One region of the Giesbergeria giesbergeri genome, then DNA from elsewhere that is predicted to be linked to it. Evidence: predicted binding sites of a transcription regulator. Region 1 holds the regulator's gene; each other region holds the start of a gene.
What was found. The regulator sigma-54, encoded in region 1, starts transcription at its own class of promoters, with help from an activator protein. The targets are predictions, from matches to a motif close to TGGCANGNAANCTGCTTT.

Region 1 (7,601 bases):
GCACGGCAGATGACGCTTTTACCTACTTCCTCCAGACAGGGGCATTTGGCAGCCAAACTGATGCAGAAGCACAGCGCGCCAAGCTGGCCATGATGGGCTGGGAGGCTCGCGTCAGTGAGCGTGAACAGAATGGCCGCACGGTGTTTCGCGTACGGGTGGGCCCATTTGGCAAACGTGGTGATGCAGAGCAGCTCAAAGAAAAATTGGATGGTGCTGGCGTGGATTCGGCCTTGGTGCGTGTGCAACGCTGAACTTTTGTAGGCAGATACTGCTCAGACCCTCCACCGCAATAAGGAGTACCTTTTGATGAAACGCCGTGATTTTTCCCTGACTGCTGCCCTGGCGCTGGCTGCACCTTTGCTGCCGCTGTCGGCCCAAGCGCAGGGGGCTGCGCCCAAAGAAGGCAAGGATTACAACAAACTGGCCAAACCAGTGGCTTCTGATGTACCTGCAGGCAAGGTGGAGGTGTTGGAGTTCTTCTGGTACAGCTGCGGTCATTGCCACACCTTTGAACCCATGTTTCATAACTGGATCAAGGCAGCGCCAGCCAATTTGGTGGTGCGCCGCGTGCCGGTGGCCTTCAATGCCAGCTTTGTGCCAGCGCAAAAGTTGTATTACACCTTGGAAGGCCTGGGCAAAGTCGAGGCTCTGCATGCCCGTGCGTTTCGCGCCATTCATGTGGAAAAGCAGAAGCTGGCCAAGGACGACGACATCATGGCCTGGGCTGCCAAGCAGCCCGAATTGGACATGGCCAAATTCAAAGAGATGTACCAGTCCTTCAGCGTGGCTAACCAAGTGCGCCGCGCCACGCAATTGCAAGAAGCCTATGGGGTTGAAGGCACGCCATCTATGGGGGTGGCAGGCCGCTACTACACCGATGGCACGATGGCCGGTGGCTTGCAAGCCATGTTGCAGGTGGTCAACCACCTGACAACGGTCAAGGGTTGAGCCATCCCCCTTTCGTCTGCAACCACGGCCCGCTTTGGCGGGCTTTTTTGTGGCTGGCAGGCATCGCTACAATCGCCGCAAGATTCGTGCCTTTTTTGATGAACCGCCTCTTCACGCTCCCCCTGCTCGCCTGTTTGGCTGCTGCCCCGTTCACGCTGGCGCACGCTGAAAAGGCCGACCGCCATCAGCCCATGAACATTGAGGCCGATGCCCTGCGCCATGACGAATTGCAGCAAACCAGCGTGTTTACGGGCCGTGTGGTTCTGACCAAAGGTACCATCGTGCTGCGGGGTGAGCGTCTGGAAGTGCGCCAAGATGCCGATGGTTATCAGTCTGGTACCGTCACGGCGGCAGCAGGCCAACGGGCGTTCTTCCGACAAAAGCGTGATACCGCACCCGGCGCCCCTGAAGAATTTGTCGAGGGCGAAGGCGAACGCATTGAATACAACGGCCACAACGACACCGTGCGCCTATTGCGCCGTGCCGAGTTGCGCCGTTACCAAGGGGCCAAGTTACAAGATGAACTCACGGGGGCGGTGATCGTTTACAACAACCTGACGGATGTGTTCAGTGTGGATGGTCAGCAGCGCAGCCCTGAGGGGGCGTCAGCAACGTCGGGCGGACGTGTGCGTGCCATACTGGCTCCAAAGGCGACTACAGCTCCGGCCTCTCCTGTGGCACCTGCTTCTGCTCTGCCTTTGCGCCCCAGTTCTGCACTGGGTACTGACAAGCCATGAGTGCCGCACCCGCGCATGCCACCACCGAGGCAGCTACGGATAGCCGATTGGAGGTGCTGCATTTAGCCAAGTCTTATGGCAGCCGCCAGGTGGTCAAGGACGTATCGCTGGTTGTGCAAAAAGGCGAGGTAGTCGGTCTGCTGGGCCCCAATGGTGCAGGCAAGACCACTTCGTTTTATATGATCGTTGGTTTGTTGCCCAGCGATGGGGGTGATATTCGCATTGATGGGCAGTCGGTGGTGCGTATGCCTATCCATAAGCGTTCACGTCTGGGGTTGTCTTACCTACCGCAGGAAGCGTCTATCTTTCGCAAACTCACGGTACAAGAAAACGTGCGTGCCGTACTGGAGTTGCAACAAAATGCCGCGGGTCAGTCTTTGAGCAAGGCCGAAGTTGAGCAGCGTTTGCAGTCTTTGTTGGAAGAGCTGCGTGTCGACCATCTGCGAGACTCTCCTGCGCTTGCATTGTCTGGCGGCGAGCGGCGCCGGGTCGAGATTGCCCGTGCCTTGGCCACGCAGCCGCGTTTTATCCTGTTGGATGAGCCTTTTGCAGGCATCGACCCGATTGCCGTGATTGAAATTCAGCGCATCATCGGTTTTTTGAAAGCGCGCGGCATTGGCGTGCTCATTACCGACCACAACGTGCGCGAAACGCTGGGCATTTGTGACCACGCCTGCATCATCAGTGATGGTCGGGTGTTGGCACAGGGGACGCCTTCCGAGATTGTCAACAACGCCGAGGTGCGTCGGGTGTACCTGGGCGAACATTTCCGTATGTGAGCCGATGAAACCTGGCCTGTCTCTGCGTGTATCGCAGCACCTGACCCTGACGCCGCAGTTGCAGCAGTCTATTCGGCTGTTGCAGCTCTCGACGTTGGAGTTGGGCCAGGAAGTCGAGCAGATGCTGGCGGACAACCCCTTTTTGGAGCGCAACCCCGACGAAGCCTCGCGCGAGGAGTTTGGTTTGGCGCAGGCCGACACGCCCCCGCCAGAGGAGCCATATGCCGACTGGGCAGCCCCTGTGAGCAGCACCAGCAGTGCAGACAGCAGTCAGGCCACATTGACAGAGGCAGAGCAGGGCAACAGTGACAGCAGCAGCACCGAAGTGCTGGACTGGGAGGGCGATGGCAGTGTGGACATGGCCCCGGACGATAGTGAATGGGGTGGCGATGCCCCGGCCTGCAGCCGTGGCACTGACGAAGAAATGGATGTCAGTGCCACAGATTTGGCACATGGTCATGAATCACTGGCGGCATTCTTGCACCGACAAACGGTGGGTTTGCGCTTGTCTCCAGAGGATAAAGCCGCACTGTATTTTCTGATCGAATCACTCAACGAAGACGGTTATCTGGAGGATTCGCTGGAATCTTTGGCTCAAGGGTTGGCGGGTGAAGAGCACAGCGATGACATAGAGGAGCTGCTGCACCATTTCACGGTGGCCTTGCACTTGCTGCAAACGCTGGAGCCAACTGGTGTGGGGGCTCGCCACTTGGCTGAATGCTTGACACTGCAACTGGCAGCATTGGCCGCACATCCTGCGCCTGCCATCCCGCCTGAGACCATTGCATTGGCGCTGCGCATTTGCCAGCAGCCGCTGGAAGGGCTGGCCCGCCGCGATGTGCGCCGCTTGGCCCAAACCTGTGGGGCCACCGAGGAGCAAACCCGTGCAGCAATGGCCTTGATTGCCCGGCTGGAGCCGCGTCCGGGGCGGCCCTTTATCTCGGTAGAGCGCAACGCCATCATCCCAGACGTGCTGGTGCGCCGCATGGGGCATGGTCAGGCGGGGCACCAGTTCAGTGTGCAACTCAACCCCGAAGTGATGCCACGCCTGCGCATCCACGACATTTATGCGGGTGCCTTGCGTGGCCGTCGCCAAGACGAAGGCCATCAGGCTTTGCAACAGCGTTTACAAGAGGCCCGCTGGTTTATCAAAAACATTCAGCAGCGGTTTGACACTATCTTGCGGGTGTCACAAGCCATTGTGGAGCGCCAAAAGAATTTCTTTGTGCATGGCGAGTTGGCCATGCGTCCGCTGGTGCTGCGCGACATTGCCGACGAGCTGGGCCTGCACGAGTCCACAATCTCGCGGGTGACCACAGCCAAATACATGGCTACCCCCCAGGGTACTTACGAGCTGAAATACTTTTTTGGCTCGGGCTTGGGCACTGACAGTGGTGGCAATGCCTCCAGCACGGCTGTGCGCGCGTTGATCAAGCAGTTTATTGCTGCCGAGAACCCCGCCAAGCCCTTGTCGGACAACCAATTGGCTGAAATGCTCAAAGAGCAGGGCATTGAGTGTGCCCGTCGCACGGTGGCTAAATACCGTGAAGGATTAAAAATCCCCACGGCCACGCTGCGCAAAACGCTGTAGCGAGGCGGTGGGGGTTAATCGTTGGCGTCGGCCTGCAGTTCGGGAAACAGCACTTCGGTAAAGCCGAGCTGGCGCAAATCAGACATCCGTTGCGGATACAGGGTGCCTATCAGGTGGTCACACTCATGTTGCACCACTCTGGCGTGAAAGCCTTCGGCGATGCGCTCTATGGGCTGGCCCAGCACGTCCATGCCGGTGTAACGGATGCGGCTCCAGCGGGGCACCCGGCCCCGCAGCCCTGGCACCGACAGGCAGCCCTCCCAGTCCTCGGCTTGGGCGGCATCCAGCGGGGTAATCACGGGGTTGATCAACACAGTGGGGGGCACCAAGGGGCGATCTGGGTAACGCGGATTGGGCAAGTGCGAGCCAAAGACCACCACCTGCAAATGGACGCCAATTTGTGGCGCTGCCAACCCGGCACCATTGGCCGCCTGCATGGTGTCGTGCAAGTCCGTTACCAACTGGTGCAGCACTGGGGTGTTGAAGGCCGTAACAGGCTGGGCCGTGCGCCACAGGCGCGGGTCGCCCATTTTCAAGATGGTGTGGATGGTCATGGTCGATGCCGGTATGGGCTGTTAGCGTAGCAAGGCTGCAGGGCGTGCAGCCCGTGCTGCGGGTGTTGTGGCGTGCTGGTGATCGAGCTTGAACTCTGCCACCACATCGGCCAATTGTGTGGCTTGCTGTTGCAGGGCGTGGGCTGCCGCTGTGGCTTGTTCTACCAAGGCCGCATTTTGTTGTGTGCCTTGGTCCATCTGGTTGATAGAGGTACCAATGGCAGCAATGCCGCTGCTTTGTTCTTGGCTGGCGTGGCTGATTTCGGCGACGAGGGTGGTCATGCGGCGCACGCTGTCTACCACTTGTTCAATGGTGGTGCCTGCATCACGCACCAACTGACTGCCCGCATTGACTTGGGTAACGGAGTCATCAATCAGTGCCTTGATTTCTTTGGCCGCTGTGGCGCTGCGTTGGGCCAAAGTGCGCACTTCAGAAGCCACTACGGCAAAGCCCCGGCCTTGCTCGCCAGCCCGGGCTGCTTCCACGGCGGCATTCAATGCCAAGATGTTGGTTTGGAAAGCGATGGCATCGATTACGCCAATGATGTCCACAATCTTGCGGGCAGAGTTTTCTATGCCCCCCATCGTTTGCACCACCTGCCCCACCACTGTGCCGCCACGGGTGGCTACCTGCGAGGTTTCGGTGGCCAGCAGATTGGCCTGGCGGGCATTCTCGGCGTTTTGCAGTACGGTGGCGGTGAGCTCCTCCATGGCCGCAGCGGTCTGCCCCAGTGAGGAGGCTTGCTGTTCGGTGCGGGAGGACAGGTCTTGGTTGCCGCTGGCAATTTCTCGGGTGGCTTGGCGCACCGACTCGGAGGATTGGCGGATGCGCACCAAGACCCCAGCAATTTTGCCGACAAAGTCGTTGAAGGCTTGGGCAATGTGCGTCAGTTCGTCGTTGCCTTGGGTGTCGAGGCGGCGTGTTAGATCACCTTCTCCTGAGGCGATATCGGCCAGTGCATCGCGCACTACGGCCAGTCGGCGCAATTGGTGGCTCACTGCGATGGACACCAGCACCACCGCGACCACGATACAGAGCAGGGTGATGCTGGCAGCCACCTGCAGCAGGTTGCGCACGCTGGCAGTGGCTTGTGCGCGGTCAATGGCGACCGCCAGCAACCAAGGGGTGCCCTCGACTTTGGCTGCATAGAGCAGTCGGTCGGTGCCATCGATGGCCATGCCAGCGCGACCGCCTTGGTCGGCCAATTGGCGCAGCAGTGTCATGTCCAGTTGGGGCGCAATGGTAGAGATGGGTTTGAGGGCGTATTCTGCTTTGGCATGGGCCAAGAACTTGCCCTCACCATCCACCAAGAAGGCAAAGCTTTGCGACATGGGGCGGATGGCGCTGACTTTTTGTGCAATGGTGTCCAAGTGCATATCGGTGCCGACCACCGCAATGGGTTGGCCTCGTGGGCCTACCGGCTCGACAAAACTGATGGTGAGCTTGCCCGTACTGACATCCACATAGGCGGGGGTCAGGGCTGGCCCGCCCACCTGGACTGCCTGTTGATACCACGGGCGGCCCGTGCCGCTATAGCCCTCTGGCATGGGGTGCGTAAAGATGGCCCGGTTGTCGGCATAGACAAAATAGGCATCATCAAAGGCACCTGCTTGCTTGGCGGCCTCCAATAAGGGCACTGGCTCTGGTTTGCCCACCGCCAGTTTGAGGGCGCTGGTGATGCGTTGTTTCTCTTTGACCCATTCGGTCAATTCATTGGCATGGTTGCGTGTCAACTGGCCCATGCGCTCGTCCATTGCGTCAAGGGTGTTGTTGCGCACGACAACAAAAGTGGCCAAAGCCAATGCAAACAGTGCCGCCACGGTAATGGCAACGCAAATCCCGATCAGTCGGACTCGTAGGGTATGGAGCATAGAAGCCTCTGGACGGGTATGAGTGATGCGAGAAGAAGTAAGAGACCGTGTTATCGGTGACAGAACGTCAGAAATCAATAGGTGTTTGCTGCTTGGTGAATTCTGAGCTAAAGCGCATGGCTTAGCAGAGAGTGGCTGCGTTGTGCGACCATCGCGCTTTGTTTTTGCTCAGGAGTGGCGTCACATGGCCCGCGTTGTTTTTGAACTGCCATCGCAGTTCACTTTTTCTACCGAACTGCCCATTTACATCGGCCATATCAACCACGGCCAGCACTTGGACAACGCCCAGTTGCTGGCGCTGGTGGGCGAGGCCCGCACCCGCTTTTTTACTTCGTTGGGCTATACCGACCGCGATGCCGAAGGGCTGGCGCTGGTGGTGGGTGATGTGGTGGTGCAATACCAGTCTGAAGCCCTGTATGGCGAGACCTTGCGCATCGAGATGGCCCCGGCAGATTTCAACAAATACGGCTTTGATTTGGTGTTTCGTATCACCGAAGCCAGCCAAGGCCGTGCCGTCGCCAAGGGCAAGCAAGGGCTGGTGTTTACCGACCCACAAGACCACAAAGTGCGTGTGCTGCCTGCGGCTTTGCTAGCCAAGTTGGGGCAAGCATGAACCAACTGCAAATTTTTCTGCCCTGTGCGGCGGGCGTTGAGGGTTTTTTGGCCGATGAGGTACACCAACTCACCGGCCTGACCGGCCACGACCTGCTCACAGGCCGGGGCGGCGTGTTGCTGCGCGCCTCTTGGCGTGATGCACTGCTGCTCAACCTGCATTGCCGCCTGGCACAGCGCGTGTTGGTGCAATTGGCGCACCGTCCGTACCGCTCTGAAAACGATTTGTACGAGATGGCCTCCAGCGTGGCTTGGGAGATTTGGTTCACGCCACGCCAGAGTTTCAAAATCGAGGTGACGGCCCAACACAGCCCCCTGACCAGCCTGAACTTTGCTGCCTTGCGCATCAAAGATGCGGTGGCTGACCGCTTTCGCGCCAAAACGGGTGTGCGCCCCGATGTGAATACCCAATGGCCCGATGTGCGTATCCACCTGCACCTGACCACCGACCAAGCCACCGTTTATATCGATACCTCGGGCGAGCCGTTGTTCAAACGTGGCTGGCGCG
Region 2 (7,601 bases), on a different contig from region 1:
GGTGACGGCTTCGCGCAGCGTGCCTGCGCCCACGCCATACTGCTGGCGCAGGTGTTCGATGCGCAGTTTGCTGCCGGGGGGCAGTTGGCCCTCGATGATGGCTTGGCGCAGTCGGTTGTAGGTTTGCTCGGTCAGGGTGCGCGAAGGGTCGCTGCCATCGTCGGGCAGTTCGTGGGAGATATCGGGAAGGAAAAATGCACGTTTGGCCATCAGCACATCCAGAAGTATCAGGACGGGGCGCGTTCGTTCAGGCGCGACAGCCGGTAGCTCAGTTGGGGCCGTGTCAGGCCCAAGGTGCGTGCAGCGGCAGACAGGTTGCCCCCGGCGCGGGCCACGGCCTCGCGGATCAGGGTGTCTTCTAGCACTTCTAAAGACAGGCCGCTGTGCAGCAGGGTATCGTAAAGTTGGGCCGATTGGGCCGCTGGTGCTGCCACAGTGCGCTCCAAAGCGCCGCGTGCATTCACGGTGGCCCCGGCTTGCACGGTAATGTGTGGAAACAGCACGTCGGCATCTACGCTTTCGTCTGAGGGCGTGAGAATCACGCCGCGCTCGATCAGGTTTTCGAGCTCGCGTACATTGCCCGGCCAGCGGTGGGCGCGCATAGCCAGTAGCGCCCGGTCGGTAAAACCGGCCAAGCGTTTGCCGTGGCGCACCGCGTATTTTTGCAGCAGGTACAGGGCAATGAGTTCGATGTCGTCGCCCCGTTCACGCAACGATGGGATGCGAATCGGATAGACATTGAGCCGGTAGAGCAAGTCGCGCCGAAAGCGGCCTTCTTCTACCGCTTTTTCCAAATCCACATTGGTCGCGGCCACCACGCGCACATCCACGCGCCGGGCCTCATGGCCGCCCAGGCGTTCTATCTCGCCGGTTTGTAACACGCGCAGCAGTTTGGCTTGCACAGGCAGGGGTATTTCGCCCAGTTCGTCCAGCAGCAGCGTGCCGCCGTGGGCACGTTCAAAGCGGCCAATGCGCAAGGCCGAAGCGCCGGTGTAAGCGCCTTTTTCTGCACCAAACAGTTCGCTCTCTATCAGTTCGGCGGGCAAGGCGGCGCAGTTGACAGCCACAAACGGTTTATCGGCCCGTGCCCCCATCGCGTGCAACGCGCGCGCAAAGCGTTCTTTGCCCACGCCCGTCTCGCCCGTGAGCAGCACCGTCACATCGGTGGCGGCGGCTTTGCGCAGCAGGGCCACGGTTTGCTCAAAAGCGCGCGAACGCCCAATGATGCGCCCCAAGTCGTCGGCGGGTTGCTCTAGTTGTGTGCGCAGGTTGTGGACTTGGGATTGCAATTCGTCCAGTTGCAACAGCACTGAGTCGGGGTTGTAATCGCGCGCCATCACTTCGGCATCGGGCCACTCTTCGGCAAAACGGCCTTCGATGCGGCAATGCGGGTGGCCGCAGGCGGCGCATTGCACCTCTTTGAACAGCACCGAACGCTTAAAAAACGCGCTGGTATAGCCCGAAGCGTAGCCGAGCAGCATCCAACAGGTGGGTTCTTCTTGTGGGCCGAAGTCGCGCAATTGGGCCTCGACCTCCCAACTGTGTTCCCAACGGAATTGACCCAGAAAATGCCCACCGGCCTCGTCGATTTCAAAGGTTTCGGTGGTGACTTGCACCGCCCCTTCCAGCATGTGCAGTTGCAGGCCCACGGCAAACATCTCAAACACACTGGCACCGGTGCGCACTTGATGGGCCAACAGGGCATCGCGCTCGCCCGAGGCGTAACCAGCCCGCAACAGTAGGCGACGGGTTTGCGCTGGCCCCAAGGTGTTGATCAATTCGCGCCGTAGGGCGTGCAGCGCAGCGGCATGCACCAGCACCATGCGTTGGCCCGACAGCCAAATGCGGCCATCCCCCGCCGAAAAATGCACCAACCGACGCAGGTCGGCATCCGAGGGAAGAGCAAGGTTTTGGGGGGCGGGCATGGACAAACTATCGATAAATTGGCAACGAAGCAGAACCGGGTAAACCCTGAAAGAAATGCCAATTCATCAAATAAGCAACCGGAATAAGCTTATTTTCACCAAATCATCATACTGCAGCGCAACATTTTTCATGTGGTGAATAGGGGGCTCGCACCGCCCCCCAACCGTGCCAGAAAACTATCGATTTTTCTAAGGACAAACCCTCGTTTTATCGAGATTTTTTGGTTTTTGGCATGGCGTGGCATGGCTTCTGCAATAGCAAGAGCAGACAGCCCAACACCCCAAGGAGTCCGTACATGACCACCCCCGAGCCAGCCACCTCCGATGCCATCGCTTGCGATGTCTCGCGCCGGTTTGTGCGTGTGCTGCAAACCCGTAGCAACGGTTTGGTGGAGTTTGAGTTTTCTATCGGTTGGCCCGAATTGGCGGTTGAGCTGATGCTGCCCCGGCCGGCCTTTGAGGCTTTTTGCCGTGCCAACCAAGTGCATCGCTTGGACGATGGCGCGGCCACCCCGGTTTCCACCCCTGTTTGAGGAGACAAAGCAAGATGAACATCGACCTGCAAGCGCGAGAGATCAAGCCGCTGCGTAACACCTTTGCCCGCGTGGCCGCCTACACCGGCGACAACAAGCCAGCCTCGCGCTACCAAGAGGCGACGCTGGGGGTGCAACCCACGGCCAACTTCCACTACCGTCCTACGTGGGAGCCAGAGTTTGAGTTGTTTGACAAAGGCCGCACTGCGGTGCAAATGGCTGATTGGGATGCCCTGCGCGACCCGCGCCAGTATTACTACGCCAACTGGACGATGGCCCGCGCACGCCAGCAAGAGGCGATGGAATCGAACTACCAGTTTGTCGAATCGCGCAACCTGATCGCCAAAACGAGCGATGCCCTGCGGGCCAAAACGGTAGAAGTGCTGATGCCCCTGCGCCATGTGGCTTGGGGGGCCAACATGAACAACTGCACCATCTGCTCGCGGGGTTATGGCACGGCCTTTACTGCTCCGGCCATGTTCCAAGCCATGGATCAGTTGGGTGTGGCCCAGTACCTGACCCGCTTGGGGTTGGCGCTGGGCGAGCCCGGTGCGCTAGAGGCAGGCAAAAACGCCTGGCTGCAAGACCCACGCTGGCAAGTGCTGCGCCGCTTGGTCGAAGACACCTTGGTAATTAACGACCCGTTTGAGCTGTTTGTGGCACAAAACTTGGCCCTCGATGGCATGGTGTTCCCGCTGATTTACAGCCATTTTGTCGATGACCACTTGGCCGTGCAAGGTGGCACCGCCGTGGCCATGCTCACTGCCTTTATGCCCGAGTGGCATGCCGAAGCCAACCGTTGGGTGGATGCCGTGGTCAAGGTGGCTGCCGCCGAAAACGCCGACAACCAATCGCTGATCAGTGGCTGGTTCCAACGCTACGCCGACCAAGCCCAAGCCGCACTGGCCCCGGTGGCCGAGATGGCCTTGGGTGCTGCCGGGGCCGAGGCCTTGTTGGCTGTGCGCGAAACCCTCAATGCCCGTGCCCGCAAGGCTGGTCTGACTCTGTAAGAAAGTTTGCGATGACCGAAACCGTTTCTAAAGTCTTTATTGCCTTCCAAGACAACGAAGAGTCGCGCCCGATTGTCGATGCCATCTTGGCCGACAACCCCGAAGCCACCGCCGTGCATTCGCCCGGCTTGGTCAAGATCGATGCTCCCGGCCGCTTGGTGGTGCGCCGCGAGACCATTGAAGAGCAAACTGGCCAGCGTTTTGACCTGCAACAGATTCACGTCAATCTGGTGACGCTGTCGGGCCACATCAACGAAGACGACGATGAGCTGTCGCTGAGCTGGCTGCGCTAAAGCAGCTGCCATCCCCCTATTGCCGCACCCCCAGGAGACAACACCGTGGACGCACCCGTTACCAAAAAGAAACTCGGCCTGAAAGAACGCTATATCGCCATGACGCGCGATTTGGCTTGGGACACCAGCTACCAGCCGATGGACAAAGTGTTCCCCTTCGACAAGTACGAAGGCATCAAAATCCATGATTGGGACAAGTGGGAAGACCCCTTCCGCCTGACCATGGATGCCTACTGGAAGTACCAAGGCGAAAAAGAGAAAAAGCTCTATGCCGTGATTGAGGCTTTTGCCCAAAACAACGGCCAGTTGAGCATCTCGGATGCCCGCTATGTGAACGCGCTCAAGCTGTTCATTCAAGGCGTGGTGCCGCTGGAGTATTACGCGCACCGGGGCTTTGCCCATGTGGGCCGCCACTTTACCGGCGCAGGGGCCCGGGTGGCCTCGCAAATGCAGGCGGTGGACGAGCTGCGCCACTTCCAAACCGAAACCCATGCCCTGTCGCACTACAACAAGTACTTCAACGGCATGCACAAGTCGAACCACTGGTTTGACCGCGTCTGGTACCTGTCAGTGCCCAAGTCGTTCTTTGAAGATGCCCTGAGCGGCGGCCCGTTCGAGTTCCTCACCGCTGTGAGCTTCTCGTTTGAGTATGTGCTGACCAACCTGCTGTTTGTGCCCTTCATGAGCGGTGCAGCGCACAACGGCGATATGTCCACCGTGACTTTTGGTTTCTCGGCCCAGTCGGACGAATCGCGCCACATGACCTTGGGCATTGAGTGCATCAAGTTCATGCTGGAGCAAGACCCCGACAACGTGCCGATTGTGCAGCGTTGGATTGATAAATGGTTCTGGCGCGGCTACCGCGTGCTGACGCTGGTGGCGATGATGCAAGACTACATGCTGCCCAAGCGCGTGATGAGCTGGAAAGAAGCCTGGGAGATGTACGCCGAGCAAAACGGCGGCGCACTGTTCCGCGACTTGGCCCGCTATGGCATCCGTCCACCCAAGGGTTGGGAACAAGCCTGCGAAGGCAAAGACCATATCAGCCACCAAGCGTGGAACACCTTCTACAACTACTGCGCTGCCGCACCCTTCCACACTTGGATTCCCAAGGAAGAGGAAATGCAGTGGCTGTCGGAGAAGTACCCCGACACCTTCGACAAATACTACCGTCCCCGTCTGGAGCACCTGCGCGAGCAGCAAGAGCAAGGCAACCGCTTCTACAACAAGACGCTGCCCATGCTGTGTACCACTTGCCAAATCCCGATGGTGTTTACCGAGCCGGGCGACCCGACCAAGATTTGCTACCGCGAGACCGAGTACCAAGGCGACAAGTACCACTTCTGTAGCGATGGCTGTAAGGATGTGTTTGAGCACGAGCCAGAAAAGTACATCCAGTCGTGGCTGCCAGTACACCAAATCTACCAAGGCAACTGCTTCCCTGAAGGCACCGACCCGACTGCCGAAGGCTTTGACCCGCTGATGGCCGTGTTGCAGTGGTACCAACTGAATGTGGGCCGGGATAACTTCGATTTTGAAGGGTCGGAAGACCAGAAGAACTTTGCAGCGTGGCGCGGTGAAGAACTGCCCGGTGCAGCAGACCAAGGAGCCAAATAAATGAGCGTCGTTGCGGTTAAACCCTACAACTTTCCAGCCAAGGACGTGCGCGAGAACTTTCCTGCGCCCCTGCTCTATATCGGTTGGGAAGACCACCTGTTGATTTGTGCCCCCGTGGCCCTGCCCCTGCCGCCCGAGACCCCGTTTGGTGCGCTGGCCCAAGCGGTGCTGCCCGGTGTTTATGGCTACCACCCTGACTTTGCCAAGATCGACTGGACGCAAGTGCAGTGGTTCAAGTCGGGCCAGCCTTGGACACCCGACCCGGCCAAGTCCTTGCAAGAGAACGGACTGAAACACAAAGACGTGATTCGTTTCCGTACCCCCGGTCTGACCGGTATTGCAGGCACTTGCAGCTGACCTTTGACCCCTGAATGGCTGCCGGGCGCGTTGCTGCGCCCGGCAGCGGAGATACTGTTATGAGCTACCAACTCACCATCGAACCCTTGGGCACCACCATTGAGGTGGAAGAAGGCCAAACCTTGCTCGATGCCGCCCTGCGCCAAGGCATCTACATTCCCCATGCCTGTGGGCATGGCCTGTGTGGCACCTGCAAGGTGCAAGTGACCGATGGCGAGGTAGACCACGGTGCAGCCAACCCCTTTGCACTGATGGAGATGGAGCGCGATGATGGCAAAACGTTGGCCTGTTGCGCCACTTTGCAGTCCGATGCCACCATCGAGGCCGATATTGAAGATGAACCCGATGCCCAAGTGATTCCGGTGCGCGACTTTACCGCCACTGTGGCCCGGATTGAGCAGCTCACCCCCACCATCAAGGCACTGCATTTGCGCCTGAACCAGCCGATTCGCTTTCAGGCCGGGCAGTATGTGCAGGTGCAAATTCCGGGTGTGGAAGGCGGACGCGCCTTCTCGATTGCCAACGCCCCTGATGCGAATGGCCAAAGCAGCGAGATTGAACTCAATGTGCGCTTGGTGCCCGGCGGTGCGGGTACGACGTGGTTGCATCAATCGCTGCACGAAGGCGACAAGGTGCAAATCACCGGCCCCTATGGTCGCTTCTTTGTGCGCCAGTCGGCCCAATTGCCGATGGTGTTTATGGCTGGTGGCTCTGGCTTGTCCAGCCCGCGCTCCATGATTTTGGAATTGCTGGCCCAAGGCTGCACCCAACCCATCACGCTGGTGTATGGACAACGCTCGTTAGAAGAACTCTATTACGACGCAGAGTTTCGGGCGCTGGCGGCACAACACCCCCACTTTACCTATGTGCCCGTGCTGTCGGAAGTGCCCGAAGGCACAGAATGGCCCGGCGCACGCGGCTACGTACACGATGCCGCCAAAGCGCATTTCAATGGCAACTTCTCTGGGCTCAAAGCCTACCTGTGTGGCCCGCCGCCCATGATTGAAGCCTGCATTGGCACGCTGATGCAAGGGCGCTTGTTTGAGCGCGACATTTATACCGAGAAGTTCCTCTCGGCGGCGGATGCGCAAAAAACGCGCAGTCCGCTGTTTCGCAGCATCTAAACAGGCGATGTATCCATGACTGCGCCAGCTTCCCCCTTGCGTATCACGGTCGCGCAAACCGAAGACAGCTTTGACTGTTTTCCACACGAGAACCTGCTCACGGGCATGTTGCGCCTAGGGCGCAAGGGTATTCCGGTGGGTTGTGTCAATGGCGGCTGTGGTGTCTGCAAAGTCCGCATTCTGGAGGGGGCGGTGCGGCCACTGGGGCCGATCAGCCGCGCCCATGTCAGCCAAGCCGAAGAGGCCCAAGGCTACACCTTGGCCTGCCGTGTGGCCCCCCTAGAGCCGGTGCGCCTAGAAGTGACACCGCTACTGCGCAAGCCCTTTTTGCGCCGCGCACTGGGTGCGCCTGCGGCAGCAGCAGCCTGAGTGCCACCGTCTTGATTTCCCCACGATAGATAAGCAACGATTTCATCACTAACCACAAGGAGACATGCAATGGGTGTTCTACGAATTGGGCATATCAGTATTCGCGTCATGGACGTGGATGCCGCCGTCAAGCATTACGAAGAAGTGTTGGGCCTGAAAACCATGATGAAGGACAACGCGGGCAACGTCTATTTGAAGTGCTGGGACGAGTGGGACAAATACTCCCTGATCCTGACCCCGAGCGACCGCGCCGGTATCAACCATGTGGCCTTCAAAGTGCAAGACGATGCCGATCTGGACGCGTTGAAAACCCGCATTGAGGCTTGGGGCACTAAAACCCAATGGCTGGAAGAAGGTGCGTTGCCTTCTACCG
Region 3 (7,601 bases), on a different contig from region 1:
AACTGGGCATCAAGTCGCACCACCGCGTGGGGCGCTTTTCTGACATCAGCAAAAGCAAGGAGTACCACAGCCGCATTGAGGCCATCAACTTCAGTCTGGCCCACGATGATGGTCAGAGCAACCGCGACTTGGCCGGGGCCGATGTGATTTTGGTTGGCGTCAGCCGCAGCGGCAAAACACCCACCAGCCTGTATTTGGCGATGCAGCACGGCCTCAAGGCGGCCAACTACCCGCTGATTCCCGAAGATTTTGAGCGCCGTCAATTGCCACCAGCACTGGTGCCGCACCGCAAAAAGATTTTTGGACTGTCAATCGGCCCCGAACGGCTGTCCGAAATCCGCAGCGAGCGCCGCCCCGACTCGCGCTATGCCAGCTTGCAAAATTGCCGCCATGAAGTGGCCGAGGCTGAAGCCATGATGCGCCGCTCGGGCATCCGCTGGCTCTCGACCACCACCAAATCCATTGAAGAGATTGCCACCACCATCCTGCAAGAGCTGCAACCCGACCGGCTGGTGTACTGAGCATGGCCGCCTTGCAGATTGCCGTCATGGGTGCTGGGGCTGTAGGCAGCTACTACGGTGGCCTGCTGGCCCGAGCAGGCCATGCCGTCACCTTGATTGCGCGGCCTGCCCATGTGCAGGCCATCGAGCAACACCAGGGATTGTGGCTAGAAAGTGCCTCTTTTACGGGGCGTGTGCCCGTGCGTGCAGCCACCGAGGCCCGCGCAGTGCAGGGGGCACAGTTTGTGCTGTTTTGCACCAAGTCCACCGATACCACCAGCGCCGGGCAAGACATGGCGCCCCATCTGGCCTCTGGTGCCGTGGTCTGGAGCCTGCAAAACGGCGTAGACAATGCCCAACGGCTCACACAGGTGCTGGGGCGGCCTGTGGCCCCAGCCGTGGTCTATGTAGCCGCTGCGATGGCGGCACCGGGCCATGTGTGCCACCTGGGTCGGGGTGAGCTGGTGGTAGGGCCACACCCCGGCCATGCGCCACTGCTGGCCGCACTGACCCATGCCGGAGTACCGGTTCAAGAATCGAACAACGTCACCCACGCCCTATGGGCCAAACTGGTACTTAACTGCGTTTACAACCCCCTGTCAGCCATTGCCGATCTGAGCTACGGCCCCTTGCTGGCAAGCCACGGGGTGGAGCAAGTGGTGCGCAACACCGTGCAAGAATGCCTGGCCGTGGCCCATGCCAACGGTATCGTCTTGCCACCAGACACCCTCGACAAGGTGCTGCAACTGGCGGCCACCATGCCACAACAAAAATCTTCCACAGCCCAAGACTTGGCCCGTGGCAAGCGCAGCGAGATCGACCACCTCAATGGCTTTATCGTTCGCGAAGGGCAACGGCTAGGCATTGCTACCCCGGTCAACCAACTGCTGCACACACTGGTGCGCCTGCGCGAGTCACATCCCCCCGCTGCGGGCGCAAGGGCCGCATGACACAGAAAGCCATCCTCCCCACACAGCGCCAGCGGCTACTGCGTTGGGGCTTTTGGAGCCTGCTGCTGGCCGTGGTGGTGTTGTCTTTGCTGCCCACCAGTTATTTGCCACCACAGGCTTTTAGCCTGTGGGACAAGGCACAGCACGCCTTGGGCTTTTTGGCGCTGGGCCTGCTGGGGCAGGCGGCCTACCCAAGCCAGCGCATCCCGCTATGGCTGGCCCTGCTGACCGTGGGCGGCGCCATTGAACTGGCCCAAGCAGCCACCGGCTGGCGCTACGGCGAATGGGCCGACTGGCTGGCCGATGCACTGGGACTGTTGGCAGCCCCTGCCATGCAAACCCTGTGGCCTGCACGGCACCGCGCCCCCACGCAGCCTTAGTCGGCAGCCAGAAAGTCGCGCCCAATACCCACGCCAATGTCGTTGATACGCAGCAAAATCTGCGTCAGGTAAGCGTGCAAGCCGGTGGCCAAAATTTCGTCGATACGGCCATACTGCAAATCGGCCAGCAGGCGGCCCACCAAACGCTGGGTTTCCTGTGACTGGCCGTTGGCCACCCGGTCGAGGTTTTGCCGTACTTCCAACATACAGGCCAACAAGGAGCGCGGCATCGACGGGTTCAAGATCAACAACTCGGCCACACGCTCGGGGCGAATGCCATCGCGGTACACCTTGCGATAGATCTCAAAGGCCGAGAAGCTCCCGAGCACGGCGCTCCAGTGGTAGAAGTCGTACTCTTGGTCGCGGCCATTGTCGGTGCCGTGGAACTCACTGTCCAAGGCATGAAACTTGGCGTCCAGCAGGCGTGCCGTGTTGTCGGCCCGCTCCAAAAAGGTGCCCAAACGCAGAAAATGCAGCGCCTCATCGGCCAGCATGGTGCCCAAAGTCACCCCCCGCGAGAGATGGGAGCGAAAGCGCACCCACTCAAAGAACTGCCCCGGATCGGCTTCCAACTGGCCGCTGCGCAGCAGCCGGTTCACTTCTAGCCAAGTCTGGTTTTGCATTTCCCAGGCTTCGGTGGTCAGGGAGCCACGCACAGCACGGGCATTTTCGCGCGCAGCACGCAAACAAGACAAGATAGAGGCCGGATTGCTCTCGTCCGCCACCATGAACTGCAACACATTGCGGGCAGTGATCTCGCCATGTTTAGCCTGATAAGCCGGGATCAGCTCACTGATGGACAGCAGCCCCTGCCAGTTGGTTTGCGCTACAGCAGCCGATTGCGGCAGCAGCGCAGTTTCGTAGCCCACATTGAGCATGCGGGCGGTATTCTCGGCCCGCTCCATGTAGCGGGACATCCAGAAAAGGTGGTCAGCGGTTCGGCACAACATCCATACTCCTCTCAAACTTCCATGATCCAGGTGTCTTTGGTGCCGCCCCCTTGGGAGGAGTTGACCACCAAGGAGCCTTCTTTGAGGGCCACCCGCGTCAAGCCACCGGGCACCATCTGCACCGTTTTGCCACTGAGGACAAAGGGGCGCAGGTCAATGTGGCGCGGCGCAATGCCTTGCTCGACAAAAGTGGGGCAGCTCGACAGACTGAGCGTGGGTTGGGCGATATAGCCCGCCGGGTTGGCACGCAGCACCTGGGCAAATTCGGCAATCTCGGCCTGCGTGGCGGTGGGGCCAATCAACATGCCGTAGCCGCCCGCGCCATGCACTTCTTTCACCACCAAATCTTTCAGGTTAGCCAGCACATATTGCAGGTCTTCGGGCTTGCGGCACATCCAAGTGGGCACGTTGTTGAGGATGGGCTTCTCACCCAGATAGAACTCAATCATCTTGGGCACATAGGGGTAGATGGATTTATCGTCGGCCACCCCGGTGCCCACCGCATTGCAAATGCTGACGTGGCCCGCCCGGTAGGCGTCCATCAGGCCCGCACAACCCAAGGCCGAATCGGCACGGAAGACCGCCGGGTCAAGGAAGTCATCGTCCACACGGCGGTAAATCACATCCACACGCTCTGGCCCTTGCGTGGTGCGCTTATAGACAAAGCCATCGCGCACAAACAGGTCTTGGCCCTGCACCAACTCCACGCCCATTTGCTGTGCCAAGAAGGCATGTTCAAAATAGGCGCTGTTGTACATGCCGGGGGTGAGCACCACCACGTTGGGGTCGGAAGCGCCCGTGGGGGCGCTGGCGCGCAAGGTCTCCAGCAGCAGATCGGGGTAGTGCGCCACTGGGGCGATGCGGTTTTGGCTGAACAGCTCTGGGAACAAGCGCATCATCATCTTGCGGTTTTCGAGCATGTAGCTCACGCCGCTGGGCACGCGCAGGTTGTCTTCGAGCACGTAGTATTGGCCGTTACCGGCGCTGTCGGGGGCGCGCACAATATCGACACCGCTGATGTGCGAATAGACATTGTTGGGAACGTTGACCCCCATCATCTCGGGGCGAAACTGGGCATTGTTGACCACCTGCTCACGCGGAATCACGCCCGCCTTGAGGATTTCTTGGTCGTGGTAGACGTCGTGAATAAAGCGGTTCAGTGCCGTGACCCGCTGCACCAGCCCTTTTTGCATCTGGCTCCACTCTTGCGCCGGAATGATGCGCGGAATGAGGTCAAACGGAATCAGGCGCTCGGTGCCGGCGCCATCTTCATCCTTGGCACCATACACCGCAAAGGTGATGCCCACGCGGCGGAAGATCATTTCCGCCTCTTCACGGCGCGCACGCATGGCCGCCTCCGTCTGCCGCTCTAGCCATTGGGCATAGGCAGCGTAACCGGAGCGCACATCGGTGCCACACCGCAAACCCTGTTGTTGCACCTGCCCGCCCCCGTGTGGCAAAGGGGGCAGCGTGGCGTACATCTCGTCGAATTTCAGCATGGTGTTTTCTCCTGCCGAGGCTTTAAGCAAGGAGTGGGCCAGCTTCCCACACGTTGTGTTGGCGCAGCTTTTGCTTGAGGGGCTGTTACAACGCGCCTTGGGGCGTGCCTGCAAAAACCCTATCCCCTTTTGCTCTTATGTCGATACACGCTGCCCTACACCACGTTACCCACTACCAATACGACCGTCCCATCAATTTGGGGCCACAGTTGATTCGCCTGCGGCCTGCACCGCACTGCCGCAGCAAGGTGGTGTCGTACTCGCTGCGCGTAGAGCCAGCGCAGCACTTCATCAACTGGCAGCAAGACCCCTTTGCCAACTACCAAGCACGGTTTGTTTTTCCAGAGAAAACCACCGAGTTCAAAGTGACGGTGGATTTGGTGGTGGAGATGGCGGTCTACAACCCGTTTGACTTCTTTTTGGAGCCAGAGGCCGAGCAGTTTCCGTTTGGTTACAACGCCGCTACCACCGAGGAGCTGGCCCCCTATCTAGCCACCGACCCCATCACACCATTGCTGGCCGCTTATTTGGCCCAAATAGACCGCAGCCCCCGGCGCACGATAGATTTTTTGGTGGATCTGAACACCCGCCTGCAACGCGACATTGGTTATCTGATTCGGCTAGAGCCCGGTGTGCAACCCCCCGAAGAGACCCTCACCAAACGCTCTGGCTCCTGCCGCGATAGCGCCTGGCTGATGGTGCAGTTGCTGCGCCACTTGGGGCTGGCGGCCCGCTTTGCCTCGGGCTACCTGATTCAGCTCAAGCCCGATGTCAAATCGCTCGATGGCCCCAGCGGCACTGAAGTGGACTTTACCGACCTGCACGCTTGGTGCGAAGTCTATTTGCCCGGTGCAGGCTGGATTGGCCTTGACCCCACTTCGGGTCTGCTGGCCGGTGAAGGCCATATTCCGCTGGCCTGCACGCCACGCCCTTCGGGCGCTGCACCGATTGAGGGCGGTCTGGACGAGTGCGAAGTAAAGTTCCAGCACACGATGGAACTGACGCGCATTTATGAGTCGCCGCGCGTCACCAAGCCCTATAGCGAAGAGCAGTGGAGCGAGGTGCTGGCGCTGGGCGATCTGGTCGATCAGGTGCTAGACGCCGGGGATGTGCGCCTGACGATGGGCGGTGAGCCCACTTTTGTGTCCGTCCACGACCGTGATGCACCAGAATGGAACACCGATGCCCTCGGCCCCACCAAACGCGGCTATGCCACCGAGTTGGTGCATAAGCTGCGCACCGAATACGGGCAGGGCGGCTTTTTGCACTTCGGTCAAGGCAAGTGGTACCCCGGTGAACAACTGCCGCGCTGGGCGCTGTCCATCTACTGGCGGGCAGACGGCGAACCCGTCTGGCACAACCCAGCCCTGTTTGCCGACGAGCGCCAAACGCAACACTACACCAGCGAAGATGCCAGCCGCTTTACACAAACACTGGCGGGCAAACTAGGCCTGGACGGCCAGCACATCACCCCCGGCTATGAGGACACTTGGTATTACCTCTGGCGCGAGCGCCGTCTGCCCATCAATGTCGATCCGTTTGACTCCCGACTCGATGATGAGATGGAGCGTATGCGCCTGCGCCGGGTGTTCGATCAAAAGCTCGACAGCGTGATTGGCTATGTGCTGCCACTGCAAGCCAACCCCGGTGCCGATGACCACCACACCCTCTGGAGCAGCGGCCCGTGGTTTTTCCGTGATGGGCGCATGTATCTCATTCCGGGCGACTCCCCCATGGGCTACCGCCTGCCACTGGACACCCTGCCTTGGGTCAGCCAAGCAGACTACCCCTATCTGATCGAACAAGACCCCTTTGCCCCCCGCAGCAGCTTGCCACCAGCCACCCAGCTGCGCGCCCAATACGCACCGCACAGCGTAGGGGGCGGTTTTGCCGAAGGGGGCAGCGTAGCCGTGCAAGGCCAAGGCCACACCGACAGCCATGCCCCGCTGCTGCACGATGGCCGAAACCAGTCCCCCTCGCACGCAACGGTCATGCCCAGCCATGTGCCCCAGCGTTTTGAATCGGCCCACTGGACTACACGCACTGCCATCTGCGTCGAAGCACGCGACCCCATGCGCGCCAATGGCCCCAAGGCCGAACGTGAACATGGCTGCAACTTTGCCCATGACGGGGGGGGGCTGTATGTATTTATGCCACCACTGCAACGGCTCGAGGATTACCTGCGCCTCTTGGCCGCCATTGAGGCCACGGCAGAAGAGCTGGGCGTACAAATCGTGCTGGAAGGCTATCCACCACCGCGTGACCCGCGCCTAAAGCTGCTGCAAGTCACCCCTGACCCCGGCGTGATTGAAGTCAACATCCACCCAGCCCACCACTGGGGGGAGCTGGTGCAACACACCGAGTTCCTCTACCAAGCAGCCCACGAGTCGCGCCTGTGCGCCGAAAAGTTTATGACCGATGGCCGCCACACTGGCACCGGCGGTGGCAACCACTTTGTGCTCGGCGGGGCCACCCCGGCAGATAGCCCCTTTTTGCGGCGCCCTGAACTGCTGGCCAGCCTGATCTTGTATTGGCACAACCACCCCAGCCTGAGCTACCTGTTCAGCGGCATGTTCATTGGCCCCACCAGCCAAGCCCCACGCGTAGATGAGGCGCGCAACGACCAGTTGTATGAATTGGAAATTGCACTGCAAGAAATCCATGCCAATCGGCAAAAGTTTGGTCAAGACATGCCACCGTGGTTGGTCGATCGCACACTGCGCAACATCCTGATCGATGTCACTGGCAACACCCACCGCAGCGAGTTCTGCATCGACAAGCTCTATTCACCCGACAGCAGCACGGGCCGTTTGGGCCTGTTGGAATTGCGCGCCTTTGAGATGCCGCCGCACGCCCGCATGAGCATCGTGCAGCAATTGCTGCTGCGCGCACTGGTAGCCCGCTTCTGGGATCAGCCCTATCTGGCCCCCGCCACCCGCTGGGGCACCGAACTGCATGACCGCTGCCTGCTGCCCACCTTTGTGCAGATGGACTTCTCTGATGTGCTGGCCGACATGCGCCAAGCCGGTTTTGCTTTTGACGATGCGTGGTTTGCACCCCACTTTGAGTTCCGCTTCCCACGGGTGGGGCAGGTGCACAGCATGGGCATCGAGCTGACCCTGCGCACCGCGCTAGAGCCGTGGCACGTCATGGGAGAGGAAGGCTCTGCCGGGGGCACCGTGCGCTATGTCGACTCCTCTTTAGAACGCATAGAAGTGCGTGTCAGTGGGCTGAACCAAAGCCGCTACGTCATCACCTGCAACGGCCAGCCGCTGCCCTTGCAATCCACAGGTGTCGCTGGCGAATATGTGGCCGGGGTACG
Region 4 (7,601 bases), on a different contig from region 1:
AACGCCCTTCATCTCTCAGGCTTGGCACAACATTAATCTGCACTTAAGGCAGCGGCACAACAATCGCCGCCTATGCCCCAGACCCTGACCCGCTGGCTGTCTTTTTTAGCCAGCTCTCGCCTCCGCCCCCGCTCCTCAGACACAGCCAGCGTCAACAGTACCGCACCTCTGGCCTGGCATCCTGCCTGGCTGATGGTGCTGGTCAGCGCCTGGTTGGCTACGGTGTGCAATGCCGCCCTGTGGCGCGAAGTCACGGCCTTACCCAGCGGTGGAGGCCTGCATGGCTGGGGGTTTGTGCTGGCTTTTGCGGTGATTGTGGCGGCAGGCAACGTAGCCGTGTTAAGCCTGTTGGCTTGGGGTCGTGCCACCAAGTGGGTGCTGGGCAGCTTTGTGATCATGGCCGCTTTTGGCAGTTACTTTATGCTCAACTATGGCATCGTGATTGATGCCAGCATGTTGACCAATGTGCTGCAAACCGATGTGCGCGAAGCTGGCGATTTGCTCAACTGGCGTTTGCCTGCCACCGTGGTGGCACTGGCTGCGCCCCCGCTATGGTGGTTGTGGCGCTATCCAGTACGCTCGCTAGGGGTGGTGCGCCATCTGGCCCACAATGCAGGCCTGCTCACAGCTGCCGTGTTGATATTGGTGGCTGCCTTGCTGTTGGTGTTTCAGGACTTTGCCTCCACCATGCGTAACCACACCCAGTTGCGCTACCTGATTAACCCCCTCAATAGCGTTTATGCGCTGGTGCATTTGGTCTCTAAACCGCTGCGCATGGATACAAGCACCCTGCTCCCTCTGGGGCGTGATGCCCAACTCGGTGCCAGCTATGCCCAGCAAGCCAAGCCGCCACTGCTGGTGCTGGTGCTGGGCGAGACCGCCCGCAGCGACCACTTTGGCCTCAACGGTTATGAACGCAACACCACCCCACTGCTGTCCAGTCGGACTGATCTGGTCAGCGCCCGCAATGCGTGGTCTTGTGGCACCAGTACAGCGGCATCGGTGCCTTGTATGTTTTCTCATCTTGGGCGCGAAGGTTTTGAAGGCCGCAAAGCCAATTTCGAGAGTCTGATGGATGTATTGCACCATGCAGGGCTGGCGGTGCTGTGGATAGACAATCAATCGGGTTGCAAGGGTGTCTGCGACCGAGTGGCCCAAGCCAGCACCAGCCGTGACACCGACCCCGACTGGTGCCCCCAAGGCGAGTGCCCTGACACTATCATGCTCAAAGATCTGGATGCCCGGATTGCCGCATTGCCTGCCGAACAACGTGCCCGTGGCACAGTGGTAGTTATGCACCAAATGGGTAGCCACGGCCCAGCCTATTTCAAACGCTCGACCAAAGCACACAAGAGGTTTGAGCCCGAATGCACCTCCAATGCTCTGCAAGAATGTGGACAGGCACAGGTGGTGAATGCGTATGACAACAGCATCGTGGCGACAGACGCCTTTCTGCACGCCACCATTGAATGGTTGCAAGATCGCTCTGGTCAGGCCTCCACAGCCATGATGTATGTTTCAGACCACGGCGAATCTTTGGGCGAGGGCAATCTGTATCTGCATGGTCTGCCCTATGCAATCGCCCCAGACGTGCAAAAGCATGTGCCGTGGATTACTTGGCTGTCTCCAGCCATGCAGACACGCAACCACTTGCAAACCTCTTGCTTACAACAAGAATTGGCCCAAAAACGCATCACCCACGATGCCTATTTCCATTCGGTACTGGGCCTTATGAATGTGCAAACCACGGCCTACCAAGGTGCCCAAGACATCTATGCCCTTTGCCGCCGTCAACAAAATGCCCAAACCATGCCCGCCACCACCAGTTGACATGGGCAATAGCCACAGCGGCTTACGATTGCCCGTGCAGTCCAGTGCGAGATAGACAATGGGCTACATTGCGGCCCTTTGCCTACTGTGAGGATGCCATGAGCCACAAGCCGCCGCTGATTTTGTCTTCCTTGGATCTGGAGCGTCTTGAGGCGCTGCTGGCGGGCATTCCATCGAGTGCGTTGGCAGGCAAAGCAGAATTGCAGGCAGAACTAGACCGTGCCGATGTCTTGCCCCCCGAAGAGATGCCCCCCAACGTGGTGACCATGAACTCCACCGTGCAGTTCACGATGGTAGAAACTGGCAAAGAGCTGCGCCTGACGCTGGTCTATCCCCGTGATTTGGATGGCAGTGCCGACAAAGTATCGATTCTGGCCCCTGTAGGCAGTGCGCTGCTGGGTTTGTCGGTAGGAGACGAGCTGGCATGGCCCGGCCCTGGTGGCAAAGCCATGACCGTGCGTGTCACGGACATTCTCTACCAGCCTGAACGCGCTGGAGAATTGCACCGCTGAGCGGGCACGCAAAGACAGCCCCACCATGCCACGCACGAGAATGCTGCAGGTGCAACGCCTGCGCCACCGCGCACTGGAGCGGCGCATGGCCCAACGGCCAGAATGGTTTAGCTCGTTTCTGGCAGGCAACCATCGAGAAAAAACTCGGCTGCGCCGAGAAATGGCGACGATGAAAGGGTCGGTGGTTTGGTTGTTGCGCCAACGCCGCCAAGGCCAATGGAGTGCCAATGAACGCGCCCAACTGCGCCAAGTGATGCGTTCAGCCTCTTCGGTCAGCCCCTACTTGATCATCTGGATTGTTCCGGGATCGCTGCTGTTATTGCCCTTGCTGGCGTGGTTCATTGACCACCGGCGCACACAACGTGGCAACACCGATACACCCTTGGATTAAGGCGCTGTCAAGCCAACAACTCTAGCCAGACCACCAGCAAGCCCATACCCACCAAACTGGCTTGCCAGCGCCACGCCAATGTCCAAGATGGCACTCGGCACTCTACCCGTAAGTAGAGGATGCGCCCCACCGCCAACGAAAGTGCAAATGCCAGCACCAAGCCAGCACTGTTGACCCACAGCGACTGCGGCCAGAAATGGCTCACAACAGCATTGACCAGCAAACACACCGGGAAATGCACCAAGAAAACCGAATAGGACATCTGGCCCCAACGCTGTAGCAGTGCAATGCCAGGCCATCGCGCCCCAACCCCCGGGCACCGCATCAACAGCACCAACGCCAGCGCGGTGCCCAAGGCGACCGCAATCCGCACCCGAAAATCCAGCCCCAAAGCCACAACACCCAACAACGCCATACCGGCTAACCACAGGCTCGGGCGCGAGGCATGTACCGCCCAATACGACAACATACCTAAACCGTAGGCACCAAAAAAGTACACCCCCCACTGATCCCAGGCAGGGTCACGGTTGAAGAACAGCAAAGAAGCCCCCGTGAGCAGCACCACCATGAGCGTGCTCACAAAAACGGCTCTGTGGTGGTGCTGGCCCGACCAAGCACGACCTGCAGCCAGCAAACCAACGCTGAGGACAAACAGCTGAAAGTCGATTGCTACATACCAAACGCCTGCAGACAGTGCCTCCTCCCCAACAACGTCTTGCAAGAGCAAGGCATGGGCCAACCATTGCGACAGCGAAGGAGCATCGGGCACGCTGGGATGCTCAAACCAAGGCCGCACCAACGCCGCAACGCCGACAGCCAACAACAGCGCCACCGCATAAGGCACGACCAGACGCACAAAACGGCGCAACAATTGCGCACTTGCACTGTCAAAACGGGCCACCTGCTGTGGTGCCAAACTGGCTGCTGCCAGATACCCCCCCAACACCAAAAAGACTTGCACCGCCATGCGGGCATTGTTGTACAGCCACTCTATCAAGGTTGGTGCCTGAAGATGCACCACATCGGACATTGGCCCATAAAACGCCAGATGGTGCCAAACAATCACAGCACAGGCCAAACCCTTGATGACATCAATCAAGGGATTACGGGAAATGGGGGAATTCATAGAGAGAAAAAGCAGCGTGCCCAACCGCCTGCGGGCCGGAAGGCAACCACACCGAAAGCAAATGCCCCCACTTAACGCCTCAGTTTGTCATCTGGTTGACACACCAAGCTGGCGCAATTTTTGCTTGTTTATGGTGCAAAGTTGGTGTTTTGCACCATAAATGTTGTTTATTGCCTCTTGCAAGGCCGAGAGAAAGTCATGGAATCACTCAAACAGGGCACCGACACCCTATTCATCTTGCTAGGCGCCATTATGGTGCTGGCAATGCACGCCGGTTTTGCGTTTCTGGAACTGGGCACGGTACGCAAAAAGAACCAAGTCAACGCCTTAGTCAAAATTTTGGTCGATTTTTCGGTTTCTACCGTGGTGTACTTTGCTGTGGGCTATGGCGTGGCCTATGGCACCCACTTTTTTGTTGGTGCCGATGTACTGGTGCAAAAGAATGGTTTTGAGCTAACACGCTTTTTCTTCTTGCTCACCTTTGCGGCCGCGATTCCTGCGATTATTTCGGGCGGCATTGCCGAGCGGGCCAAGTTCTGGCCGCAGTTGATTGCCACCGCAGCGATTGTGGGTCTGATCTATCCCTTTTTTGAGGGCATTGCTTGGAACCGGCACTTTGGCGTGCAAGATGGAATCAAGGCACTGACTGGCGAAGAATTTCACGACTTTGCGGGCTCTGTCGTAGTGCATGCGGTGGGTGGCTGGATTGCATTGCCTGCCGTGTTGCTGCTCGGTTCACGCGCCAACCGCTACCGCAAGGACGGGGCCATTTCGGCACACCCCCCTTCTAACATCCCCTTCTTGGCTTTGGGAGCGTGGATTTTGATTGTGGGCTGGTTTGGTTTTAATGTGATGAGCGCACAAACGCTAGACAAAATCTCGGGGCTGGTGGCCGTCAATTCGCTGATGGCGATGGTGGGTGGCACCCTGGCGGCCTTGGTATTGGGCAAGAACGATCCTGGCTTTGTCCACAATGGCCCTTTGGCCGGATTGGTGGCCGTGTGTGCAGGCTCCGACCTCTTGCACCCTTTGGGTGCCTTGGTGGTGGGTGCCATTGCTGGCAGCATCTTTGTGCAGATGTTCACGCTCACACAAAACAAGTGGAAGATTGACGACGTGCTGGGTGTCTGGCCTCTGCATGGCCTGTGTGGTGCTTGGGGCGGCATTGCTGCTGGCATCTTCGGCCAATCGGCACTTGGTGGCTTGGGGGGCGTGAGTTTTTGGGGCCAAGTGATAGGCACAGCGATGGGCGTGTGTTGGGCTTTGTTGGGTGGTGCGTTGGTTTATGGTGCCCTGAAGGCTACCGTGGGTCTGCGCCTGTCACAAGAAGAAGAGTTTGACGGGGCCGATTTGTCTTTGCACAAAATCAGTGCCACCCCCGACCGAGAGGTAAGCTGGTAAGCACAAAAACCGTGCAGGCCACTGTTTATGTGGACTGCTGGGCTTGCACCCAGTCTGTGATCGTGCGCTGATCGGTCTGGGTGCGAATTTGCTGGTAGGCTACTTCGGCCTCAGGAAAACGGCGGCGCAACAGGTTCAACCATTGCTTGAGGCGGCCTGCCCGCTGGCGGGGCTCTAGGCCATTGCACACCAACTGCCAGAAGCTGGCAATATGGGGCAACAGATCAGACCATTGCACAGGTGCCGCCATAGTCACTTCAAACGGCAGACCACCAGGGGCGGTATCTGCAGCGCGAATAGCCAGCGCCAGCCCCGGATCAGCCACCATACCGCGCCCCAACATCAGCGACTGACACCCTGAGACCATGCGACAACGCTGTGCGTCTTGTACTGTCCAAATTTCTCCGTTGGCCACCACAGGAACAGACACTGCAGCCTGAATAGCGGGGATTTGTTCCCAATAGGCGGGGGGGCGGTAACCGTCCTGCTTGGTACGGGCATGAACCACAATCTCGCAGGCTCCGTTATCTGCCATGGCCTGGGCACATTCACGGGCCAAGCTGCCATCGTGGTAGCCCAGACGCATCTTGGCCGATACCGGAAGCCCTGCAGGCACAGCACGGCGCACCGCTGCTACCAGCGTCGCAATATGCTCAGGGTCTTGCAGCAATGCTGCACCACCACCGTGGCGGTTGACTACCTTGGCGGGACAGCCAAAGTTCAAGTCTATGCCTTCAGGGCCCAGTGCCGCCAGACGCGCAGCATTTTCGGCCATGCATACTGGGTCGGAACCAAGCAATTGCGCCCGCACTGGCACACCAGCCAACGTGCGACTGCCGTAGTGCAACTCTGGCACATAGCGCAAAAATACCTTGTCGGGCAACAATGTACCGGTCACACGAATGAACTCAGACACACAACGATCTACGCCACCAATGCGGGTCAGCACATCACGCAGCACAAAATCGAGTAATCCCTCCATCGGGGCCAAAAGCAGGGGCATAAAAACACCAAGCAGAAAAAAAGGGCAGTAGGCATTGACCTACAGCCAGCCAAGGCTTCACTGAATTGTCATCGTTGGGCGGTGTAATTGCTTCTTTACCTGACCCAATGGTTGATTTTCATGCTGTTGCAGAAAACTGAAAAAGCCCACCAGGAACTCTCACCCGGTGTGCGCACCCTGAGCCTGCGTGAGCGTTCATTGCTGCTACTGGCCGATGGCAAGCCGGTGTCGGCCTTGCAAGCCATGTACCACGGCATGGGAGCGCAAATTGTGGAAAACCTGCTGCACCAAGGCTACCTAACGCGTAGCGGCTGCGCCAATGCCCACAACACAGCACAAACTGCTGTGCTGCGCACCGAATCTTCACTGGCAGGCGCACGCATGTATTTGTTTGACATTTGCGAACGCATGTTTGCCCGCCCCCATCCCGATTTGGCCCACAACCTGCGTACGGCACTGCGCAATGCCCGAGATGGCGACACCCTGCGCCATGTAGCAGAGGAGCTGTTTGCCCAAGTCAGTCACCATGCCGGGGGCGAGCGAGCAGCATCGCTGCGTGCCCAGGTAGCCGCCGTATTGGCCAGTCCCGCCCCCGAAGAAGCAGCACTGGAGTCCTGCTGAGCCGCTCAGGCAGGCACTAAACGCCATAGCGAAGTGACTTCAGCCGACCGCGCCACATGCAGAGGATCACTGGCATTGTGTACCTTGGGGTGTTGTGGACGCACATCATGGCGCTCCAACACGCGCAAACCGGCCTCAGCAATCCAGCCCAGCAACTGCTCACGCGAGCGCAATCCTAGGTGTTCGGCCAAGTCCGACAAAATCAGCCAACCCTCTCCCCCAGGGGCCAAATGGGAGGCCAATCCAGACAAAAAACCACGCAGCATGCGGCTGCCTTCATCGTAGATCGCATGCTCTACCGAAGAGTTGGGGCGTGCAGGTAGCCACGGTGGGTTGCAAACGATGAGTGGCGCCTGCCCCGCAGGAAACAGATCCAGAGCCTGCAATTGCACCTGCCTCTGTAGACCAAGACGCTGGATATTGTCTTGGGCACAAGCCAGTGCGCGCGGGGCGTTTTCAGTAGCCACAACGCAGCGCACTCCCCGACGGGCCAGCACTGCCGCCAGCACACCTGTGCCAGTACCAATATCAAAGGCCAGCTCTTGCGAAGGCAGTGGCACTTGTGCCACCAAATCGATGTATTCACCACGTACAGGCGAAAAAACGCCGTAATGCGGATGAATATGCGCACCTGCACCCAACGCGGCAATGGCAACACCCTTCTTGCGCCACTCGTAGGCACCTACCAAGCCAAGGAGTTCGCGCAACGTCACCACC

Region 2: a site for sigma-54 is predicted at 2,165-2,182, ahead of ACYVB2_RS14280 (phenol hydroxylase subunit). Genes of this name have one in related genera too.
Region 3: a site for sigma-54 is predicted at 4,303-4,320, ahead of ACYVB2_RS11695 (circularly permuted type 2 ATP-grasp protein). Genes of this name have one in related genera too.
Region 4: a site for sigma-54 is predicted at 3,969-3,986, ahead of ACYVB2_RS14550 (ammonium transporter). Genes of this name have one in related genera too.

Annotation. Positions count from the first base shown of each region.
Region 1 covers NZ_BAAGYJ010000013.1:37,679-45,279, forward strand. Annotated here, with positions in the region: gene ACYVB2_RS14905 (SPOR domain-containing protein) at 1-251, shown strand, start outside; gene ACYVB2_RS14910 (thiol:disulfide interchange protein DsbA/DsbL) at 307-948, shown strand; gene lptA (lipopolysaccharide transport periplasmic protein LptA) at 1,047-1,685, shown strand; gene lptB (LPS export ABC transporter ATP-binding protein) at 1,682-2,464, shown strand; gene ACYVB2_RS14925 (RNA polymerase factor sigma-54) at 2,469-4,055, shown strand; gene def (peptide deformylase) at 4,070-4,609, opposite strand; gene ACYVB2_RS14935 (methyl-accepting chemotaxis protein) at 4,631-6,481, opposite strand; gene ACYVB2_RS14940 (acyl-CoA thioesterase) at 6,666-7,094, shown strand; gene ACYVB2_RS14945 (THUMP domain-containing class I SAM-dependent RNA methyltransferase) at 7,091-7,601, shown strand, end outside.
Region 2 covers NZ_BAAGYJ010000011.1:88,871-96,471, reverse strand. Annotated here, with positions in the region: gene ACYVB2_RS14290 (GntR family transcriptional regulator) at 1-210, opposite strand, end outside; gene ACYVB2_RS14285 (sigma 54-interacting transcriptional regulator) at 228-1,925, opposite strand; gene ACYVB2_RS14280 (phenol hydroxylase subunit) at 2,222-2,458, shown strand; gene ACYVB2_RS14275 (ferritin family protein) at 2,473-3,468, shown strand; gene ACYVB2_RS14270 (MmoB/DmpM family protein) at 3,480-3,761, shown strand; gene ACYVB2_RS14265 (aromatic/alkene/methane monooxygenase hydroxylase/oxygenase subunit alpha) at 3,807-5,378, shown strand; gene ACYVB2_RS14260 (phenol hydroxylase subunit P4) at 5,379-5,735, shown strand; gene ACYVB2_RS14255 (NADH:ubiquinone reductase (Na(+)-transporting) subunit F) at 5,795-6,859, shown strand; gene ACYVB2_RS14250 (2Fe-2S iron-sulfur cluster binding domain-containing protein) at 6,875-7,228, shown strand; gene ACYVB2_RS14245 (catechol 2,3-dioxygenase) at 7,298-7,601, shown strand, end outside.
Region 3 covers NZ_BAAGYJ010000007.1:25,493-33,093, reverse strand. Annotated here, with positions in the region: gene ppsR (posphoenolpyruvate synthetase regulatory kinase/phosphorylase PpsR) at 1-521, shown strand, start outside; gene ACYVB2_RS11710 (ketopantoate reductase family protein) at 533-1,450, shown strand; gene ACYVB2_RS11705 (VanZ family protein) at 1,447-1,830, shown strand; gene ACYVB2_RS11700 (alpha-E domain-containing protein) at 1,827-2,780, opposite strand; gene ACYVB2_RS11695 (circularly permuted type 2 ATP-grasp protein) at 2,792-4,279, opposite strand; gene ACYVB2_RS11690 (transglutaminase family protein) at 4,417-7,601, shown strand, end outside.
Region 4 covers NZ_BAAGYJ010000012.1:50,483-58,083, forward strand. Annotated here, with positions in the region: gene ACYVB2_RS14530 (phosphoethanolamine transferase) at 73-1,830, shown strand; gene rnk (nucleoside diphosphate kinase regulator) at 1,929-2,342, shown strand; gene ACYVB2_RS14540 (hypothetical protein) at 2,368-2,733, shown strand; gene ACYVB2_RS14545 (acyltransferase family protein) at 2,741-3,859, opposite strand; gene ACYVB2_RS14550 (ammonium transporter) at 4,058-5,260, shown strand; gene ACYVB2_RS14555 (tRNA dihydrouridine synthase) at 5,286-6,263, opposite strand; gene ACYVB2_RS14560 (hypothetical protein) at 6,384-6,884, shown strand; gene ACYVB2_RS14565 (methyltransferase) at 6,890-7,601, opposite strand, start outside.